DNA from 2 places in the Mesorhizobium sp. M0207 genome. Region 1 is predicted to be linked to the other one. Evidence: predicted binding sites of a transcription regulator. Region 1 holds the regulator's gene; the other holds the start of a gene.
What was found. The regulator PhoB, encoded in region 1, activates phosphate uptake and scavenging genes when phosphate is short. The targets are predictions, from matches to a motif close to TGTCATNNANCTGTCAT.

Region 1 (10,782 bases):
GACACGCTGACTATGCCGCGCGACGAGCTGATCCGTGAATGCATGGCCATCGTCCGGCGCCGGCTGCAGGATCCAGATCTTGACGTCCGCAGTGTCGCCCGCATCGCCCTGGCGATTCAGGGCATTACCGACTCCCCTGCACGCGCCATGCTGTGGTCGCCGATCACACCGCAGACCGACATCGCCTTTGCCGACATGCTGGAGGACGAATTCGGCATCCCGGCAACGGTGGAGAACGACTGCAACATGATGGCGGTGGCTTTGCGCTGGCGCAATCCGGATCGCTATCGCGATGACTTCATCGCCATCCTGCTTTCGCATGGCATCGGCATGGGGCTGGTGCTGAAGGGCGAACTGTTCACCGGGACGCATTCCTCGGGCGGCGAATTTGGCCACATGATCCATCGTCCGGGCGGCGCGCTCTGCCGTTGCGGGCGGCGCGGCTGCATCGAGGCGTATGCCGGCAACTACGCCATCTGGCGCAACGCCAGGCAGATGAGCGAAGACAGCGAACCGGTCGCCGACGTCAGCGACGCCGACATGCGCGCACTGGCGGCCCGGGCGCGCGAGAAAGATGGGCCGGAACGCGAGGCCTACCGCAAGGCCGGCGAAGCGCTGGGTTTCGGTCTCGGCTCGCTGTTCGCGCTGATCGATCCGGCACCGGTCGCGATGGTCGGCGCCAGTGCCGCCGCCTTCGATCTGATCGAGCCGGCCTTGCGGAAGGCAATCGCCCAGACCGCCGGCGGCCAGCATTCAGGCTCGATCTCCTTCGATACAGAGCCGAACGAATTGCCTCTGATCCGCGAAGGCTGCGCGATGCGGGCGTTAAGCTTCGTCGACCAGGAGATTTTCGCGCCGGGCGCGCAAATGAGGCCCAGCGTCAGAAAGAACGTAGCCTGACCAGGCGGGTCAATCTTCCCTGATCGCATAGCCGGCGCCGCGGATGGTGCGGATGACATCCGGCATCCGGCCGTTGTTGACGGCTTTGCGCAGCCGCCCGACATGCACGTCGACGGTGCGTTCGTCGATGTAGATTGTCTCCCCCCAGACATTATCGAGTAACTGGCTGCGCGAGAAGACACGGCCCGGATGCCGCATCATGAACTCGAGCAGCCGGAATTCGGTCGGCCCGAGCCTGATTTCGCTCTTCTTGCGATAGACCCTGTGCGATTCGCGATCGAGCACGATGTCGCCGACCTTCAGCACGCTGGACAGCACTTCCGGCTTGGCGCGCCGCAGCAGCGCCTTGACCCTGGCCATGAATTCCGGTGTCGAAAACGGCTTGACCAGATAGTCGTCGGCGCCGGTCGAAAGACCGCGCACCCGGTCGCTCTCCTCGCCGCGCGCGGTCAGCATGATGATCGGCAGCCGCTCGGTTTCGGGGCGCACCCGCAACCGACGACAGAGCTCGATGCCGGAAACCGCTGGTATCATCCAGTCGAGCACCAAAAGGTCGGGCACATTCTCCTGCAAACGGATCTCGGCTTCGTCGCCGCGTGTCACCACCTCGACCTGGTAGCCTTCGGATTCGAGATTGTAGCGGAGCAGCACACCCAACGGCTCCTCGTCCTCCACCACCATTATGCGTGGTGCGATCATCGGCTGGGCACCCCCATCATGTCACCGGTGCGGACATTGTCGTTTCGTCCTGCTTCGGACGATTGACCGGCAATTGCTCGCCGGTCAGCACATAATACGCATTTTCGGCGATGTTGGTGACATGGTCGCCGATCCGCTCCAGATTCTTGGCGCAGAACAGCAGGTGCGTGCAAGCGGTGATGTTGCGCGGATCTTCCATCATGTAGGTCAACAGCTCGCGGAACACGGACGTGTATTTAACGTCGATGCGCTCGTCGGCGGCACGAAGCTTGGCCAACGCGGCCGCATCGCCTGCAGCATATTCCTCGATGACACCCTGCACCTGGATGAGAACCAGCTGCGCCATCGCGTCGATGGAATGCGACAGGTCCCGCGGCGTGGCGCTGAGGCCGACCGCACTCACGCGCTTGGCGATATTCTTGGCAAGGTCGCCGATGCGTTCGAGGTCGCCCGCCATGCGGATCGCTCCGACCACATGGCGAAGATCGTGGGCCATCGGCTGGCGTTTGGCGATCAGGGTGATGGCGCGGTCGTCCAGTTCGCGTTGACGCGCATCCATGATGGCGTCGTCGGAAACGACGCGTTGCGCCAGCACGTTGTCGGAATTCAACAGCGCCTTGGTCGCCCCGCCGACCATCGAACCGGCGAGGTCGGCCATGTCGCGGATCAGCTTGCTGATCTGCTCGAGATCCTCGTCGAAAGAAGCGACTGTGTGTTCGCCCATGGTCCTGTCCTCATATGCATGATCGGAACGGCTCAGCCGAAGCGGCCAGTGATGTAGTCCTGCGTGCGCTTCTCGCGGGGCGACGTGAATATCTTCTCGGTCCGGTCGAACTCGACCAGTTCACCCAGATACATGAACGCCGTCTGGCGCGACACGCGCGCCGCCTGCTGCATGTTGTGGGTGACGATGACGATCGTGTAGTCGGCTTGCAATTCGTCGATCAGTTCCTCGATCTTGGCAGTCGACAGCGGGTCGAGCGCCGAAGCCGGTTCGTCGAGCAGAATGACTTCCGGCTTCACCGCCACGGTGCGGGCGATACAGAGCCGCTGCTGCTGGCCGCCGGACAGGCTCAAGCCACTGGCGTTGAGCTTGTCCTTGACCTCGCTCCACAGCGCGGCGCGCTTCAACGCCTGTTCGACGCGGCCGTCCATCTCGGACTTGCCGAGGTTCTCGTAGAGCCTGACGCCGAAGGCGATGTTCTCGTAGATCGACATCGGGAACGGCGTCGGCTTCTGGAACACCATGCCGATCTTGGTCCTGAGGAGGTTGAGATCCTGCGACCGGTCGAGAATGTTCTTGCCGTCGAGCAGCACCTGGCCCTCGGCCGTCTGTTTTGGGTAGAGCTCATAGATGCGGTTGAACACACGCAGCAGCGTCGATTTCCCGCAGCCCGAAGGGCCGATGAAGGCCGTGACGCTGCGCTCGGGCAGCGACAGGCTGATGTCCTTCAGCGCCTTGCTCTGGCCGTAGTAGAAGTTGAGGTTCTTGACCTCGATCTTCGTCTTCTCGGCGACCGTTTCGGCCATCGTCATGTCTGGGGACAACATCTGTGTCATCTGTCCTCTCTGCGTCCGGTAAGGCTGCGGGCGAGGATGCTCAAGCCCAGAACCGTCAGGGTGATTATGAGTGCGCCGGTCCACGCCAGTTGCTGCCATTCCTCGTAAGGGCTGAGAGCGAACTGGAAGATGGTCACCGGCAGGCTGGCCATCGGCGCGTTGATATTGCTGCTCCAGAACTGGTTGTTGAGCGCGGTGAAGAGCAGCGGCGCCGTCTCGCCGGAAATGCGTGCTATCGCCAGCAATATGCCGGTGACGATGCCGGACAATGCGGTGCGGTAGGCGACCGAACGGATCACCACCCAGCGTGGCGCGCCGATCGCGGCACCGGCTTCACGCAACGCGTTCGGCACCAGGTTGAGCATGTCTTCAGTGGTGCGCACGACCACCGGAATGACCAGGATGGCAAGCGCAACGGCGCCGGCAATGGCCGAGAAATGTCCCATTGGCCGCACCATCAGCTCATAGACAAACAAGCCTATGATGATCGACGGCGCCGACAACAGGATGTCGTTGATGAAGCGGACGACGGTGGTGATGCGCGAAAAGCGTCCATACTCGGCCATGTAGGTTCCCGCCAGCACGCCGATCGGCGTGCCGACGACAACGGCGATGATCGTCATCAGCAGGCTGCCCGTGATGGCATTGAGCAAGCCGCCGGCCTCGCCCGGTGGTGGCGTCATCTCGGTGAAGACCGCGAGCGAAAGCCCGGCTGTGCCCTTATACACCAACGCGCCGAGAATGAGCGCCAGCCAGGCAAGCCCGATGCCGGCGGCGACGACGCAAAGCGCCATCATCACCGAATTCCTGGCTTTGCGGCGGCTGTGGAGCGATGAGGATGTCGACATCGGTCAGGCTCCCGTACGGGCGTCGATCCGCATCAGCATATAGCGGGCGGCGGCGAGGATCAGGAAGGTGATGACGAAGAGGATCAGGCCGAGCGAAACCAGCGAGGAGGTGTAGAGGTCGCCGTCGGCCTCGGTGAATTCATTGGCGATGGTCGCCGAGATCGTCGTGCCCGGCGCGAACAGGGAGGCACTGATGCGATGTGCGTTGCCGATGACGAAAGTCACCGCCATGGTTTCGCCGAGTGCCCGGCCGAGGCCAAGCATGACGCCGCCCATGATACCGATGCGGGTATAGGGAATGACCACGCGCCGGGTCACTTCCCAGGTCGTGCAACCGATGCCATAGGCCGATTCCTTCAGCACCGCCGGCACCGTATCGAAGACGTCCTTGGTGATCGAGGTGATGAAGGGCAGCACCATGATGGCGAGGATCAGCGCCGAGGTCAGAAGGCCGATGCCGTAAGGAGGGCCGGCGAAAAGGCTGGATAGTCCCGGCACGCCGTGGAAGATGTTGATGATGAAGGGCTGTATCGTCGTCTGCAGGAACGGCGCGAACACGAACAGGCCCCAGATGCCGTAGATGATCGAAGGAATGCCGGCCAACAGCTCGACCGCTATGCCGATCGGGCGCCTGAGCGGGCGCGGGCAGAGCTCGGTGAGAAAGATTGCAATGCCGATGCCGATCGGAACCGCGATCAGGATGGCAATGGCCGCCGTCACCAGGGTGCCGTAGATCGGCGCCAGTGCGCCAAATTTTTCCGTAACGGGATTCCAGCTCTCAGTCGTCAGGAAAGAAAAACCGAACGACGACAGCGCCTGCCATGAGCCGGCAAACAGCGAGATCGCGACACCGCCGAGGATGACCAGCACAAGGATTGCGGAAGCGCGGGTGAGTCCGCGAAATATGGCATCTGTGAGCGCGAAGCGCCGCACCGTAGCTTCCCTGGCCCGGGCTGCTGCAGATGATGGCATGGCATCGGAAGCGATGGTCATTGGGTCCTCGCGATTAAAGGCAACAGGGAGGGCGCCATCGACGCCCTCCCTGGAGGAGATTACATAGCCGAGTAGAGCGGCTTGCCGTCGTCGCCGACGACTTCCTTGGCCCACATGGCCTTGACGCTCTCAACCACCTTGTCGGGCATCGGAACGTAGTCCAGCTCGCCGGCCATCTCGTCGCCCTTGTCGTATGCCCAGGCGAAGAATTTGAGCGCTTCGCCGGTGGTCGCGGCATCATCCGGCTTCTTGTAGAGCAGGATCCACGTTGCCGCCGTCATCGGCCAGGACTCGGCGCCCGGCTCGTTGGCGAGGATGACGCCGTAGCCCGGCTGCGAGCTCCAGTCGGCATTGGCCGCTGCCGCCGAGAATGCCGCCGCGGTGGGCTCGACCTTCTTGCCGTCCTTGTTGATCATATCGGTGTGGATGAGCTTGTTCTGCTTGGCGTAGGCATATTCGACATAACCGATCGCGCCGCCGGTCTGGGAGACATTGTTGGCAACGCCCTCATTGCCCTTGGCGCCGATGCCGACCGGCCATTCCACGGCCTTGTCGACGCCGACCTTTTCTTTCCAGTCCGCGCTGACGTCGCCGAGGTAATAGGTGAAGTTGAAGGTCGTGCCCGATCCATCGGAACGGTGAACGACCGCGATCGCCTGCGAAGGCAGCTTGACGTCGGGATTGAGCTTCTTGATCGCTTCGTCATCCCAGCTCGTGATCTTGCCGAGGAAGATGTCGGCCAGCGTCGGGCCGTCGAGAACCAACTCGCCCGGCTTGATGCCTTCGAGATTGACGACGGGAACGATGCCGCCCATCACCATCGGGAACTGAGCCAGTCCGGACGCTTCAAGCTCGTCGCCCTTGAGCGGCGCATCCGAAGCGCCGAAGGTAACGGTCTTGGCCTTGATCTGCTTGATGCCGCCGCCGGAACCGATCGACTGGTAGTTAAGGCCAACGCCGGTGTCTTTCTTGTAGGTGTCGGCCCACTTCGCATAGATCGGGTAGGGGAAGGTGGCGCCGGCGCCGGAGATGTCCGCGGCGAGCGCGGCGGACAGGGTGAGGGTGGTCGTCGCCGCAGCCATTGCAATCGCAACGGCCGCCGAGCGGATGAAATGTCTCATGTGGCCTGCTCCTGTTCGGAATATGGTCTCTCGGCGCCATTCCTCCGGCGCCCGCTGAGGCCAATAGCCCCCGATTATTACAGTCGCATGACAGTTTCATGTCGCTCCGGTAACGACGTCCAGCCGGGTTAAGAAGGAGCGGCCGCGGGCTTTTGTCGGCATGGGCCGCGGTTTGCCGCTGGAATCAGCAGCTTGCGTGAATTCCGGCCGGCATCGTCTGCTCGGCGATCGCAGCCACCGGCTTTAAAAGAAAAAAGCCGGACGGGAGCGCGTTGCATGCAGCCAGAACGTGTCATGGCCGCGCCATCGCCGAAACAGGTCCGTTGGGGTAAATCTGACCCTGTTTCTTGCCGGCGGTCGCTGCTCCCGCCCGTAACTGGAGGAGCGGAACTTCGAATATCCCATTGTCGCCACTGAGCGCGGCTTTGGTATGGTGCGATCGCACCATGGCCTTACGCTGGAAGCGTTGACGAATCGCAAGGTTCTAACTCGCGCCGGACCTCCATCCGCGCCCGACCCGGCGCTCGATCTTCGAGCAACGCCTTCCACTGGAAGTGCGACGACTTCTACTTCACGGTATCTACTCCCTTCGCCCTATTCCGCCGGTTGTCGGTTAGGCCGAAGCAGCGTTATAAGCTTGCAGGGGTATTGCTGATGTCTCGACGGGTTCTGCCTGTCTTCCTGTGCCTGGCGCTGCCTCTGGGAAGCGGCTGCGCGCGCAGCTATGACGGCACCGTCATCATTCCCAAGCCGCTCGATGTTCGCCGTTTCTGGGACAGGCCTTCGCCGCAGGCGCAAGCCGAACAGTCGCAACTGGAGACCGACGTCTTTCCAGTGGCGCCGCAAACGCCGAAAAGGCCGGCGGTGCGCAGGAGCGCGGCTTCCGTTGCAACGCCTCGGAGGAGGGTCACCAACAACCCGCCCATGCTGTCGCCGGAGTCGACGAAGCCGCTAACTTGCAAGAATGTCAGCGAGCCCGGTAAACGGGCCCGCATGGTCTGCGAATAACCAGCCGACGTCGGTCGATGCGCACGGCTCCAGGCCTTGAAGCGGCTATCCGGCCAGCCGTCTCGGAACATCGCCCGCCCTGGTCAGTCCGCCGGGAAAAAGGCCGGCCCGACCACTCTCACCGGCCGCGCGCCGATCGCTTTCTCGATCGACTGATGCTGGGCAGTCCCTGGCACCTCGAAAACCGACGTTTTTGCCCCTGCGAGAGCCGCACCGGCAGTTTCGATCCCGGATTCAGGAATTTCCGCGACGACGCCAAGATCCGGCTTTGCGGTCGGCAACGGAATGATGGCGTTGCTCATGTTGGCCGGTGTCACGGTTCGTGCCCTGAGTTCGGCAACGCGCTGGTAATAGCGCTTGACGTCACAGGCCTTGAAGTTCGCGTCGTCGCGGTACCGGAACGCGGCAGGTAGCTCCACATAGGGTTTTCCCGACTCGAGCGCGACCATCTCCTCGGTCTCGCGAGTGGCGTCGCTCAGCGTATAGAGGTCGACGCCGGCATCGTCGCAGATGTAGCGACACTGATCGACCGTTTCCTTCAGATCGTCGCTCTTGGCGAACTGCGATTTTGGCGCGGGGAAGAAATATCCGTCCGACAAGCGAACGCAAAACAGCATCCGATTGCCGCCAATTGTTGTGCCTGCGGACTGGGCCTTGGGTGCCGGGCGTTGCTGCGCCGGCTGTTTCTTGGCAGCGGGGGCGGCGCAGCCCAGCGCGACAAACCTGGCCTTCAGTCCGGACGTGTCCCTGCTCAAATTCGACAGTCTGGCGATCTGCCGTTGCACCTCCGCCTTGCTGCTGACCAGGTCGGCGCAGGGATTGAAGAAGAAGCCGGCGGTTTTCGCTGCGCATCTGCGTTGTCTCTCAAGCTTTTGAATCGCGGCGAGTTGCCGGCGCAGTTGGGCAAGCTCGGGGCTGGTCCCGCCGCTGCGCCCCGCCGAAAGCAATTGGCTCCTGATGGCACCGCAGCTATCCGCGTAGGAGAAGGATGTGCCGAGCGCAACGGCTATTGCCGACACCAGCATCAGAATCGTGAGGGGCCAGAAGCGTGTCATTGGAACGACCATTATCCTTGTTGCACCGAGAACAGGATTTCTTTGTCGACTATTGATAAGTACTAGCTAAATCAGTTTTTCCTAATTGAAGTAGATCAAACCGCCACCAGAGACTTTAGCTCTAGTGTATTAGATCTACTCGTGTAAATTCAATATTACATTTTTATTTCAAGATTGAGACGAACCGGCAGCAACGCCGGCGGACGCCCGCCACGGCGAAGTTTGATGCGCGCGGCGGGTTCGGCATCGCGATCAATCCGGCGTTACCGGCCGGCCGTCGCTGAAACCTTAGCCCTGGGATCGGCGTTGAGCGGCCAAAGGAGGAGACCGCAAATGTCGATCCACTTCACTGTCGCGGACCTGACCAGGAATCTGTTCCATTCACTTTGGTTGGACCATGAACGCGCACCGAGGCCACTCGACCACGAGCAGAGGCTTTTGCTGGAGTGCTATCTCGCCGGCCAGATACCGGAATCGGCTTGGAGCGACTATGTCTTCGAGGTGCCGGAACTGGCGCGACATGTCGAGGCGAGACGAAGGCGCCACTAAAGCGCATCGCGGTCGACCGGGCGTCATGCGACGCGCTTAGGTTCTTGTCTAATGCATGTCGTTGTCGCAAAACCGCTGCACGCTTTTGCGCGACATGCATTAGGTCCCGAAAAGTGGAATCCGGTTGTCGGAAAAGATCAAGGCGAAGCCTTCACTCGCGGTGCAGCCTGTTCTTGTTTGGGCGAGTTGAATTGCAGAGTGAACACCTTGCCCGGGATGCCTTCAGCCAGCGCCGGTGAAAAGCTCAACGGCAGGCAATGGTCCACGGCCGCGACCGCCGCGTCGACAAAAGCTTGGCGCGTCTTCTCCTCGCCGGCGACGCGGATGGCGGTCGGCTTGGGCCGGCCGATCAGCGTGCCATCGCGCCTGAAGCTGAAGCTCAGGGTGACGGTGGAATTCCCGGCATTCGCCGGAGGGGTCCAGCACGCCTGGATGGCAGCCCCGACCTCCGGCATGGTGTTGAGCGTCGCTGCATTCGATTGACCGGCTGCACCCGCCAGCATGGCGCCTGCAATCACCATCATTCCAGCAATGCTTTTCATGACAGGGCCTCTGTCCTTGAACCGCCATCGAGGACGGGACTACTTCGATGGTAGGGCCCACATCGGCGATGGCAAGATGCCGGCAACGCGCTTCATCAGCCATTCAGGCGTCGTGAAGCGCCGTCAGCCGCAAACTTCGGCAGGGCTGCAATAAGCAAAGGCCGGCGAGCAGCCGACCTTTGCTTTCCATCCGCGCCAGTACATCCGTGGTCGCAAGCTGGAGGTGGATACCAGTAGAAAGGGTTTCGGTTAACGAAACCTTAAGCTCCCCACATCGTGCAAACAGGGGAGAGTAAGAAAGAATTACCTCAGATCACTACCGGCTCCCGCAGAACGTGCGGACGATCGCCGGCCTGCACGTGCCTCAGGCGTTGGCCTGCGACCGCACATAGGCGATATAGCCGCGCACGTCGCCGGCCGGCTCGGCATAGGCCTTGCCGAGCTTCTTCTCGATCGCCGCCATATAGTCTTTTGCCCATTGGGGCAGCGCGTAGTCGATGACGGCGAGGAACTCGAGCGTCGCCGCCAGGCGGATGTCGGCGATCGACGGGTTCTTGCCGCCGATGAACGGCTTGCCGTTCCTGAAGAAGCTGTGAAACACCTCCAGCGGCTCGGCTATCGCTTCTATAGCGGCCTTCTGGGCTTCCGACTTCTTGTCGGGGTGGGCGTCGCTGTGGCCGACCTCGCCGGCATATTGCGGGAAATTCAGCACAGGATATGTGGCGCGCGCCACATAGGGGTAGAGCGTCCCGATCAGGTAGAACATGGCACTGTCGATCATTGCCCGCTTGGCCGGCGCCTTGGGATATAGTTTCTCCAGCCCGTGCTTGTTGGCGAGGTACTGCATAATGGCGCAGCTTTCCCACAAGACACCTCTCGGCAGGCCCTTGTCCTCGATCATCGGCGTAAGATGGGCCGGGTTTCGCGCCATGTATTCGGGCGAGCGCGTGAGACCCCATACGTCGGTCTCGGAATGATCGAGCCCGGCGGCGCGTGCAAACACTCGAACGCTCATATTGTTGACGCTGGGCTTCAGCATGCTGAGCGAGAGCGCGGGCTTTTTCGCCGGTTTCGCCTTGGCCTTCGGCGCCAGCTTCTTGGCGGAGACCTTGGCCGCCGGCTTTGCCACTTTCGCCGCTGACTTGGCGGCGGCTTTGGCCGCCGGCTTCGCTCCTGGCCTGGCTGCCTTGGTGGCGGGCTTTTTCGCACTCTTCGTTGCTGTCTTTGCCATTATGTCCTCCCTTTGTTTGGCGTGTCGTCAGTATGGATTTTTCGGTGCGCGATCCTCCGACAAGGTCGTGCGCGAGCGCTCGACAAGCGCCTGGATCGCATCGGCAAGGTGCACTTCGGCGATGTTGTAGTCGCCGCGCGCGACGCGGATCTTGTGCGCCTGCATCAGCACGTCGGCATGGGTGAAGCCCGCCGGCGGTTCGAAACGGTAGGAGGCGAGTTCGATCAGCAGGCCGAGCGGATCCTCGAAATAGATCGAGTCCATGAAGCCGCGATC
Region 2 (10,782 bases), 250 kb from region 1:
GTTGGCGATTTTCATCGCCCGCTTGCTCCTCAAGAGCTTCCGCGCCTGCGATGCGGCGAGCACCCATGTCAAATCGATGGCGACCAGGACCACTGCCATGGTCGCCGTCAATTCGATCCAGCCGACCATGCTGACCGAACCGAGGTCGATGATGGTCGGCAGCAGCGCCAGATAGAACATCATGATCTTGGGGTTGCCGAGCGTCACGGCCATGCCGGCAAAGAACAGTCTGACGGGCGAATCTTCGCGCGGCAGCGCGCCTTCCTTGGCCTCGACCGGTGCCGTCCACATCTTCCAGGCAAGCCAGCCGAGATAGGCGACGCCGACCCACTTCACGACGACAAAGGCAAAGTGGAACGTCTGCGCCACCACGGCGAGGCCAAACACCGCCAGCGACAGCCAGATCGCTTCGCCGATCCACATCGCAAGCAGGAACGGGAACACGTCGCGAAACCCTTTTACGATGACCCGCGCCACGAGAGCGGCGATCGATGGGCCGGGCGAGCCGGCGGCAACAAGCAGGGCGCCGGCAAAAATCAGAAGCGATGTGAAATGCATGACGCGGATCCCGTTTGAAATGTTTGGGTCGTTCAAGATAACCCAACTGGTCCGACGACAGTAGCGTCCACCGAAAGAAGGCTTGTCGGCCAGGCACCTCGCGGCTAGAAATGTCGTCCCGACATCATTTCGAGCTTCACTTTGCCTTCGTAACCGCCGGTCTCGTCAACTCCCCCAACACAGAGCAGGGCGTCGCAGTCGCGATGCCTATTTTCACATCATGTGTTCCTCGGGTGGCGGTTCGAGACCGGTTTGGCACTGCTGAACCGCTGTCGCGCATAACCACCCGCGACACCTGATTTCCAACTGCCGCAGTCTCTCGCCACGCCGTCCCCGCATGGGTTCTCGATATCGCCGATCTGACGAACTTCCCGACGGGAAGGGCTTTTCGGCATGCCTTCGATACTGCGTATCCGCTGGACGATCACACCCAAGACCGCACCTCGACCTCACCTCAACTGCAATCGCTGCGGCGGCCTGAAAGCCTATCGCTGCAGCGGCAAATTCCGGGTCAATGCCAACGGCAAGCGCATTGACGCCTGGTTGATCTACCGCTGCATCGACTGCGACAATTCCTGGAATTTCGGCATTCTGGAGCGCTGCAGCCGCCGCGATATCGAACCGACAATATTGCAGGCGCTCGAAAGCAACGATCCGGTCCTGGCGCGGCGCCATGCCTTCGATGTTGCCGCATTGCGAAGCAGTATCGGGCGCGTCGAGGAGTTTCCCGAAGCCGTCGTTCATAAGCAGGTGCTCGGGGATAGACCGGAAAATACCAGCGCGCTCGAACTTCAGCTCTGGCTCGAAATGCCGACAGCGCTGCGGCTCGACCGGTTGCTCGCCAACGAACTCGGTGTCCCGCGATCGCGGCTACAGGTTTGGGAAGAGAAGCGATTGCTGGTGGTTGGTCCGGACGGGGCCAAAGCCTTGCGCCGGCCGGCTCGGGCGGGAACGGCGATCCAGATCCACCTGTCTGGCGAACCAGACCGGGACGAAATCATTTCGGCTGCAGGTGGATGAGGCGACGGCAAGGGAATCCGTAATCAGAGACAGTTACGGCCAGGGGTCAGTCGCCCTCTTTGGAGGCCGAGCCAATCAAACCCTTGGCCGCATCGAGATCGCTGTCGGCGACTTGCACATGGATCAAGCCAAGCCTGCCCGTGTCGAGAAGATAATTCGCGAGAGCATAAATTCCATACGCGTCGAGCATCGACACGCAAACTTCGGCCTCGGGTCGATTGTCGTATATGCCAGCCGTGACGAGTTTACCGCTCATTGCGCGGTATTGCCCTTTATGCCGCGCCGACCACTTTCGCCGACTTCTCAAAACGCTTGCGCTCGTTCGGATCGAGATAGAGCTTGCGCAGGCGGATGGTCTTCGGCGTCACTTCGACCAGCTCGTCGTCCTGGATCCAGGCCAGCGCGCGTTCCAGCGTCATGCGGATCGGCGGTGTCAGTTTCACCGCCTCGTCCTTGCCGGCGGCGCGGATGTTGGTCAGCTTCTTGCCCTTGAGCACGTTGACTTCGAGGTCGTTGTCCCTGGAATGGATGCCGATGATCATGCCCTGATAGACCTTGACGCCGGGGTCGATGACCATCGGGCCGCGGTCTTCCAGGTTCCACATGGCGTACGCCACCGATTCACCCTGTTCATTGGAGATCAGCACGCCGTTGGTACGGCCCGGCAGCTCACCCTTGTAAGGTTCATAGGCATGGAACAGCCGGTTCATCACAGCGGTGCCGCGCGTGTCGGTCAACAGTTCCGACTGGTAGCCGATCAGGCCGCGCGTCGGTGCGTGAAAGACGATGCGCTGGCGATTGCCGCCCGAAGGGCGAAGCTCGACCATCTCGGCCTTGCGCTCCGACATCTTCTGCACGACGACGCCGGCATGCTCCTCGTCGACGTCGATGACGACTTCCTCGACCGGCTCCAGTAATTCGCCGCTGTCGCCCTTCTGCATGACGACGCGCGGCCGCGACACGGCGATCTCAAAACCTTCGCGGCGCATCGTCTCGATCAGCACGGCCAGCTGCAATTCGCCGCGGCCGGAGACGAAGAACGAATCCTTATCCGGCGATTCCTCGATCTTCAGCGCGACATTGCCTTCGGCCTCGCGCAGCAGGCGGTCGCGGATGACGCGGCTGGTCACCTTGTCGCCTTCGGTACCGGCCAGCGGCGAATCGTTGACGAGGAAAGACATCGTCACAGTCGGCGGATCGATCGGCTGCGCGTGCAGCGGCTCGGTCACCGACAGGTCGCAGAAGGTGTCGGCGACAGTGCCTTTCGACAGGCCGGCGATGGCGACGATGTCGCCCGCCTGCGCCTCGTCAATGGGCTGGCGCTCGAGCCCGCGGAAAGCAAGGATTTTCGAGATTCGGCCGGTTTCGACCTGGGTGCCGTCATGGTGCAGCACCTTGACCGCCTGGTTGGATTTCAGCGTGCCGGATTCGATACGGCCGGTGATGATGCGGCCGAGGAAAGGATTGGCTTCCAGGATGGTGCCGATCATGCGGAATGGGCCGGGATGAACGGTCGGGGCCGGCACGTGCTTGATGACGAGGTCGAACAGCGGCGCCAGAGCCTGGTCCTTCGGACCTTCGGGGTTTTCCGAGACCCAGCCGTCGCGGCCTGAACCGTAAAGGATAGGGAAGTCGAGCTGCTCGTCGGTAGCGTCAAGTGCTGCAAAAAGATCGAACACCTCGTTCACCACTTCGACGTGGCGGGCATCTGGCCGGTCGATCTTGTTGATGACGACGATCGGCTTCAGTCCAACCTTGAGTGCCTTGCCGACCACGAATTTGGTCTGCGGCATCGGCCCCTCGGCGGCGTCGACCAGCACGATGGCCGAATCCACCATCGACAGAATGCGCTCGACCTCGCCGCCGAAGTCGGCGTGGCCGGGCGTGTCGACGATGTTGATGCGGGTGTCCTTCCAGTCGACCGAGGTCGCCTTGGCCAGGATGGTGATGCCGCGTTCCTTTTCGAGGTCGTTCGAATCCATGGCGCGCTCGGCGACGCGCTGGTTGTCGCGGAACGAGCCGGACTGTTTCAGAAGCTGGTCGACGAGGGTGGTTTTTCCATGGTCGACGTGCGCGATGATCGCGATATTGCGGATTTTCATGTTTTGGTCTCGGGAGCGTTGCAGGCAGCAGGCCAAAAGGCGCTGCCTCTTTCGGTTGGGCGGCTCATACAGGGTTTTTCGCAATTGCGAAAGAGGAGGCGAGCCACCAAATAAAGTCACCAAATCTTAAATGTCTTGGTGTGAAGTGGAATTATTAACCAAGGCGGAACCTTTCATGGTCCGGACAGTTCGAATTTCATGATCGAGATAGGCATCAAACTCCGGCCGATTTTGGCATGTACCGCGCTCGCCGTCCTCCTCGCGGCCGGCGCGGCGCAATCGGCGGCGTCGTTCAAGGAGACGCGGTCTGCTTTGCCGTCCGACAAGCCGTCGGCGGAGCAGCTTTTTGCCGATGCTCCCGATGGCGTCGATCCGGTGGTGACCGGGCCGGTCAGCGCCGCCTTCAAGCAGCGGCAGCAAAATGCCGGATGCGACAGCGCCGTCTGGCCCAACATTCCCGTCGTCTGCTATCCCGATTGATATACGTTCCTACCCTCGGGCTGGCCCGAGGGTAGTGGCGCCGTCGCTCACGCCGACCGCACCGGATCAAGCGTGACCTTGTAGAGTTCGCTGTCGTCGCGATCCATCAGCCGCACCGTCAACTGTTCGGTGGCACCATCGATCTCGACGAGCCCGAAGAACTGCAGGCCGGCCGAAGGCGCCAGGTTTTGACCCTGTTCGGCAGTTGGTGCCTTTATGAACTTCAGCTCCGGGCCGAATGTCATATCGAAACCATTAGGCCCGAACGTCCCGGAATGGATCGGACCCGAAACGAATTCCCAAAACGGATCGAAGTCCTGGAACTGCGCCTTGTCCGGATTGTAGTAATGCGCGGCTGTGTAATGCACGTCTGCGGTGAGCCAGACAGTGTTGCTGATACCCGCATTCTTTATATAGCGAAGAAGGTCGGCAATTTCCAGCTCACGCCCTTTGGCCGGGCCATTGTCGCCATTGCTGACCGCCTCGGCCCCTACCTTCTTGGTGCCGTCGTTCCAGACGACGAGGCCGAGCGGCATGTCGGCGGCGATGATTTTCCAGGTTGCGTTGGAATTCGCCAGTTCACGCTTCAGCCACTTGATCTGCTGTTCACCGAGGATGCGCGATTGCGGCGTCATCGTCTCCTGCATATCCGGACCGTTGGGGCCGCGGTAGGAACGCATGTCGAGGAAGAACACGTCGAGCAGCGGACCATAGGCGATCTTGCGGTAGACGCGGCCGGGCTCCGACGGCTCGTAACGGATCGTCGTCATTTCGTGGAAGGCGCGCGCCGCACGTGCCGCCAGCACATGGATGGATTTTTCAGTGTAGCGATCGTCGGCGCTCAGGTCCTTCGAGTCCGACCAGTTGTTCAGCACCTCGTGGTCATCCCACTGATAGAAGGTCGGACAGATGGCGCTGAGCGCCAGCACATGCCTGTCCATCATGTTGTATTTCCACTGCGCCCGGTATTCGTCCAGCGTCTCGGCAACCTTGCGCTTCTCGTCGATCAGCACTTTGTTTTTCCACTTGCCGCCGTTGGGCAGGTCGACCTCGTCCTTCATCGCACCATCGGCATAGATCGTATCGCCCGAATGCAGGAAGAAGTCGGGCGTGTGCTTGGCAATGGCGGCGTAGGTCTTCATGCCGGTCTCGTCGATGCCCCAACCTTGGCCGGCGGTGTCGCCCGACCAGGCAAAGCGAATGTCGCGCTTCGAGGCAGGTGCCGTGCGGAAGCGGCCGACGACCGGCTCGGAAACGGCGTTGATGTCGGCAAGATCGGCCGCGACCATGCGGTAGAAGATGTCCTGGTCGGAGGCGAGATCGGTAAGCAGCCGCTTCACCGTATAGTCGCTGGCCGGCGAGGTATCGAGCGGCGCCAGGCGGACGGCATTGGTGAAGCTTTCGGTCGACGACACCTCGAACATGACGCGCGACGGCCGGTCGGTGCGTGTCCAGACCATGCCGCTGGTGGCGTCGACGTCGCCGGATTGGATGCCATGGGTGAACGCCGGGCGCTGATTGGCGCGCGAGTAATAGGGAAGGGCGAGGCCCGAGGCGCCGACCAGGCCAACGGCGCTGGCCGACGTGACGAAAGCGCGCCGCGTCATCGAAATCTTGTTCATGGCTGTCTCCTGGATGGCATTGAACGTCGCCGCCAAGCTCCAGCTTCAATGTTTCAGGCACATTTCGAAACGATGAAGGTTTGATAACAGTGAACAGGCTGGCGAATCTCCCCCCTCGAGGGGGAGATGTCGCCGAAGGCGACAGAGGGGGTCGTCTCGGATGGAGCACCGACCTCTTGCGCCTGCGATAAGGGGCCGAGCCCCGTTGGACCGACCCCCTCTGGCCGCTTCGCGGCCATCTCCCCCTCAAGGGGGGAGATTAGCACGGCCGATTGCGCCCTACGCCGCCTGCGGTTCCGGATCAAACGCCGGGCGGCTGGTGTTGATCAACAGCGAGATGCAGGCGGCGGCTATTGCCGTCATACCGGCGATCAGGAAGGCAAGCTCGTAATTGCCTTGCAGCTCGCGCATGGTGCCGCCGAAGAAGGCCGCTGTCGCGGCGCCAACCTGATGGCCGGCGACGATCCAGCCGAAGACGATCGGCCCGCTGCGGTCGCCGAACGCCTCGTTGGAAAGCCTGAGCGTCGGCGGCACCGTGGCGATCCAGTCCAGTCCGTAAAACACCGCGAAGATGATCAGGCTGGTCGCCGAGAAGCCGGAATAGGGCAGATAGATCAGCGACAGGCCGCGAATGCCGTAATAGACGCCGAGCAGCTTGCGCGGGTCGAAACGGTCGGTGAGCCAGCCCGACAGCGTCGTGCCGATCAGGTCGAAGATGCCCATCATCGACAGCAGGCCTGCGGCCTGCACTTCGCCGATGCCCATATCGCCGCAAAAGGCGATCAGATGCGTGCCGACCAACCCATTGGTGGTGAAGCCGCAAACGAAGAAGGTGGCGAACAGATACCAGAACACGCGCGTGCCGGCGGCGCGGCGCAGCGTGCTCAATGTATGCGAAAGGAAATTGCCTTGCGAGGCTGGCGGCACCGGCGGCACGTCGTCGGCATCGGCGCCATAGCGGACCATGCCGATCGACGCCGGGCGCTCCGGCACCAGCATATAGACCAGCGGCACCAGGCAGGCGGTGGCCACGGCAATGGCGATGGCGACCGGCTTCCAGCCGCCCGACTGGGCGAGCGAGGCGAGCAGCGGCAGGAAGACCAGCAGCCCGGTGGCACTGGACGCCGACATCAGTCCCATCACCAAGCCGCGATTGGTCTTGAACCAGCGGTTGACGATGGTCGCGCCGAGCACGGTGGCGACGGCGCCCGAGCTGACGCCGGAAAACACGCCCCAGGTGAGGAGCAGATGCCACGGTTTGGTCATCAACAGGCTGAGCGCGGTCGATCCCGACATCAAGAGCAGCGCGGCAAGCAAGGTGCGGCGCAGCCCGATCCGCTCCATCAGCGCCGCGGCAAACGGCCCGGTCAGGCCATAGAGGAAGATGCCGGTGGCCGCCGCCAGCGACACCACGTCGCGCCGCCAGCCGAAACTGTTCTCCAGCGGCAGCATCATGACTGCCGGCGCCGAACGCAGGCCCGCTGCGATCAGCAGGCAAAGGAAGATGACGGCGACCACGACGAAAGCGTAGCGCTGGCCAAACGGGCGGGATTGAGTTATCATGTTACCGACCGGTACGTTGCAGGAGCGCGAAACATACGTACCGACCGGTAACATTGTCAACCAGCTAATCGGCAGGCCAGGCATGAAAAGCATTGAACCAACGATCAAGGCCAATGACGCACCGCCGCCTCGCGCCGCCGAACGGATTCTCCAGGTGGCGCGAGACCTGTTCTACCGGCAAGGCATCAGGGCGATCGGCGTCGACGAGATCGTGCGGCGTGCCGGCGTCACCAAGCCCAGCCTCTACCGCAGCTTTCCGTCCAAGGATGAGCTGGCCGCATCCTACCTCCGGCACTATGACCTCGAATTCTGGGAGCGTTTCGACGAGGCGGTGAATGCCCATCCCGGCGATCCGCGCGCGCAGATCGTCGCCTTCCTGACGCGTGTCGGCAAGCGTACGCAAAGGCCCGACTATCGCGGCTGCGGCATGACCAATGCCGCGGTCGAATATCCCGAACATGGCCATCCGGCCCGCGTCGTGAGCGAGGCCAACAAGCAGGAACTGCGCCGCCGCCTGCGTGCCATGGCGGCAGAGATGGGCGCCGGCGACGCCAACACGCTGGGCGACGGGCTGCTGCTCCTGATCGAGGGCGCCTATATCAGCGGCCAGCTGTTCGGTGCCGGCGGGCCGGCGAAGTCGGTGGCCCGCAACGCCGATCTTCTGATAGAGGCAAGCTTGAAGAAATAGTGGTCCGTTTTACAAGACCACTGTGCGCAGCCTGACTTCCTCTAGGCTGCCGCTAAATTTGACGGTACGCTGCGCCCCCCGAACTGAGTTGTTCCGCCATGCGCGCTCTCTTGATCCCGCTTGCCCTCGCCGGTTTCTGCCAGGCGGCCCGGGCCGGCGACATATCCAGCGTCTATACCGATCTCGATTGGGAGAAGGACTGCGTCACCTATGCCCAAGCGGAAGAAGGCGACGGCGACTGGGCCGATCTCGCCTGTTCGGGCTACCGCGGCTACCCGGTGATGGTTTCCTATGACGACGCGCGGGAATCGCTGTTCTACGGCTTTCCACCTGGCGACATGACCACGGTCTGGGAAAGCTTTTCCGGTCTCAATTCGGCTGGACCCAAGGTCGAGTGGCGTATCGAAACCAACGGCAAAACTGCCATTCCTTTCGCCGTCATTCATCGTCGCTCGATCAGCGATACCGAGGGCGAGAACAAGTCGACGGAAGTGCTGATTGTGGCCAAGGTTGCCCAGCCTGACGCCCACGAAGGCTGCACGATCGGCCTTGTGCTCGCCACCGGCAATCCCGCCGCCAACGATCAGGCGCGCAAGCTTGCCGACGAGAAGGCACGCACCTTCGCCTGCGGCAAGGACAAGCGTGAGGTGCTGGGCGACGCGCCCGCTTTCGGCCGCGTCGACAACTGATTATTTGCGCCCGATAATTACTTGCGCCTGGCCCGCTCGATTGCCTCGACGATCATCTTCTTGGCATAGGCCGCATCGTACCAGCCTTCGATCTTGACCCATTTGCCGGGTTCGAGATCCTTGTAGTGCTCGAAAAAGTGCTGCACTTGCTGGCGGGTGATGTCGGGCAATTGCGTGTATTCGTGGACGTCCTCGTAGCGCAAGGTCAGCTTGGGCGAAGGCACCGCGATCACCTTCTCGTCCTGGCCGGCATTGTCCTCCATCACCAGCACGCCGATCGGCCGTACATTGATGACGCAGCCTGGCACCAGCGCGCGCGTGTTGCAGACCAATACGTCGATCGGGTCGCCGTCGCCCGACAGCGTATGCGGTACGAAACCGTAATTGCCGGGATAACGCATCGACGTGTGCAGGAAGCGGTCGACGAACAGCGTGCCGGCCTCCTTGTCCATCTCGTACTTGATCGGCTCGCCGCCGATCGGCACCTCGATTATGACGTTGACGTCCTCGGGCGGGTTCTTTCCGCTGGCAATCGCTTCGATACGCATCGCTTTATCCCTCTCTCGATTGCAGATCGATAGCGGGCGACGGCGAATGGTGCAATGCGGCGAATGGTACGGGGAGATCGTCCGAACCGAAAACCGGCCGGATCATGCGCTGGCCGTCATTCCCAGACGAAAGCGACCTTCTTCAGCGCCTTCTGCTCGAAGATCTCGACGCCTTCGGCAACATCGCGGCCACCGGCGCCGGCATAGAAGGCAAGTGCGTTCTGGTTGTCTTCAAGCGCCCAGACCACCATGCCTTTCAGGCCATGGTCGGCCAGCCGTGCCCGCGCGGCCGAGAACAGCCGGCTGCCGAGCCCGATGCCTTGATATTCCGGCCGCAGGTAAAGTTCGTAGATCTCGCCCTGCTGCCTGAGTTCGCGGGCGCGGTTCTTGCCGATCGTCGCATAGCCGGCAATTTTGCCGCCGATTTCGACGACCAGGACGGTGGCAGCGCGGCGAATGGCATTCGCCCACCAGTCGGCGCCGCGGCGGTTGATCATCGATGTCAGCGTGCGGTGCGGGATGATGCCCGAATAGGCGCCGCGCCAGGCCTCGAGATGCACGTCGGCGATGGCGGCTGCATCGCGCGGTTCGGCTTTCCTGATGTCGATGCTCAGCGTATTCATGATTGGTTAACCATAAACCCGCTGCGCCCGATTGCAAGAGTCCGGTCAACCGCCGCGATGCTTTCACACAGCCGGACGGTGCGTCCTTGAGACGCTGCGAAACCGCTTTTGGCGAGATCAAATCTCGACCAGATGGTCGTCCAGTTCGTTGCTGTCGCCGGTCGAGACCGGAAAATGCTCGGCCAGTACCGCACCGACTGCTTGGATCGCCTTGACGAACCCGTCGGCAAGCCGATCGTCGCCGGCATGCGCCGTAAGGTCGCGGACGACACCGTCCCAGACATGCTGGCCGACACGAGAATCGATGCCGCTGTCGGCGACCACCTCGGCGTAGCGCTCGGCAATCGAGACGAACACCAGCACGCCAGTGCGCGCCGTGGTACGGTGGACGTTGCGGGCGAGGAACTGCTTCATCGCATTGGCGTGGGCGGCCTGGTAGCGCAGCCGCCTCGGCACCAAATGGATGCGCAATGCCGGCAATGCCCACAACAGAATGAGCACACTGGCAAGCGCCAGAAGCTCTGCGATGACGAAATGCGGCAAGCGGATCGACAGCCACCAGGCTTCCAGCCCATAACCGACGGCGAGGCTGACGACGAGCATGCCGAGCATCGCCATGAAAGCGGCCGGGAAGAAATAGCCGTCGCTGGCATGCGCCACGACGCAGTAGATCTCGCCGTCGGTCTTTGATTCGGCAGCGCGGATCGCACCGGCGATGCGCTCATGATCCTCGGGGCTGATCGGTCGTGTTGCCATGATTGATGTCTCACCAGCTTCCTGAAGAACCGCCGCCGCCGGACGAGCCGCCGCCGCCTGAAAACCCGCCGCCCGAACTTCCGGACGACCAACTGCTGCCGGAACTTCCAGACGACCAGCCACTGCCAGACGA

Region 2: NKJ15_RS08240 (alkaline phosphatase D family protein) is a predicted target of PhoB. The motif match lies at 5,855-5,871, and genes of this name have one in related genera.

The regions. Positions count from the first base shown of each region.
Region 1 is NZ_JAMYSQ010000004.1:275,526-286,307, reverse strand. Features, by position in the region: gene NKJ15_RS09555 (ROK family protein) at 1-900, shown strand, start outside; gene phoB (phosphate regulon transcriptional regulator PhoB) at 910-1,599, opposite strand; gene phoU (phosphate signaling complex protein PhoU) at 1,616-2,323, opposite strand; gene pstB (phosphate ABC transporter ATP-binding protein PstB) at 2,356-3,159, opposite strand; gene pstA (phosphate ABC transporter permease PstA) at 3,156-4,007, opposite strand; gene pstC (phosphate ABC transporter permease subunit PstC) at 4,011-5,000, opposite strand; gene pstS (phosphate ABC transporter substrate-binding protein PstS) at 5,060-6,121, opposite strand; gene NKJ15_RS09520 (hypothetical protein) at 6,776-7,129, shown strand; gene NKJ15_RS09515 (DUF2865 domain-containing protein) at 7,213-8,184, opposite strand; gene NKJ15_RS09510 (hypothetical protein) at 8,518-8,733, shown strand; gene tolA (cell envelope integrity protein TolA) at 8,871-9,275, opposite strand; gene NKJ15_RS09500 (glutathione S-transferase family protein) at 9,640-10,506, opposite strand; gene NKJ15_RS09495 (VOC family protein) at 10,534-10,782, opposite strand, start outside.
Region 2 is NZ_JAMYSQ010000004.1:23,936-34,717, reverse strand. Features, by position in the region: gene NKJ15_RS08265 (LysE family translocator) at 1-558, opposite strand, end outside; gene NKJ15_RS08260 (DUF1062 domain-containing protein) at 952-1,578, shown strand; gene NKJ15_RS08255 (hypothetical protein) at 1,625-1,834, opposite strand; gene typA (translational GTPase TypA) at 1,851-3,680, opposite strand; gene NKJ15_RS08245 (hypothetical protein) at 3,879-4,160, shown strand; gene NKJ15_RS08240 (alkaline phosphatase D family protein) at 4,208-5,782, opposite strand; gene NKJ15_RS08235 (MFS transporter) at 6,062-7,345, opposite strand; gene NKJ15_RS08230 (TetR/AcrR family transcriptional regulator) at 7,428-8,033, shown strand; gene NKJ15_RS08225 (hypothetical protein) at 8,132-8,722, shown strand; gene ppa (inorganic diphosphatase) at 8,740-9,270, opposite strand; gene NKJ15_RS08215 (GNAT family N-acetyltransferase) at 9,387-9,893, opposite strand; gene NKJ15_RS08210 (TPM domain-containing protein) at 10,011-10,649, opposite strand; gene NKJ15_RS08205 (TPM domain-containing protein) at 10,660-10,782, opposite strand, start outside.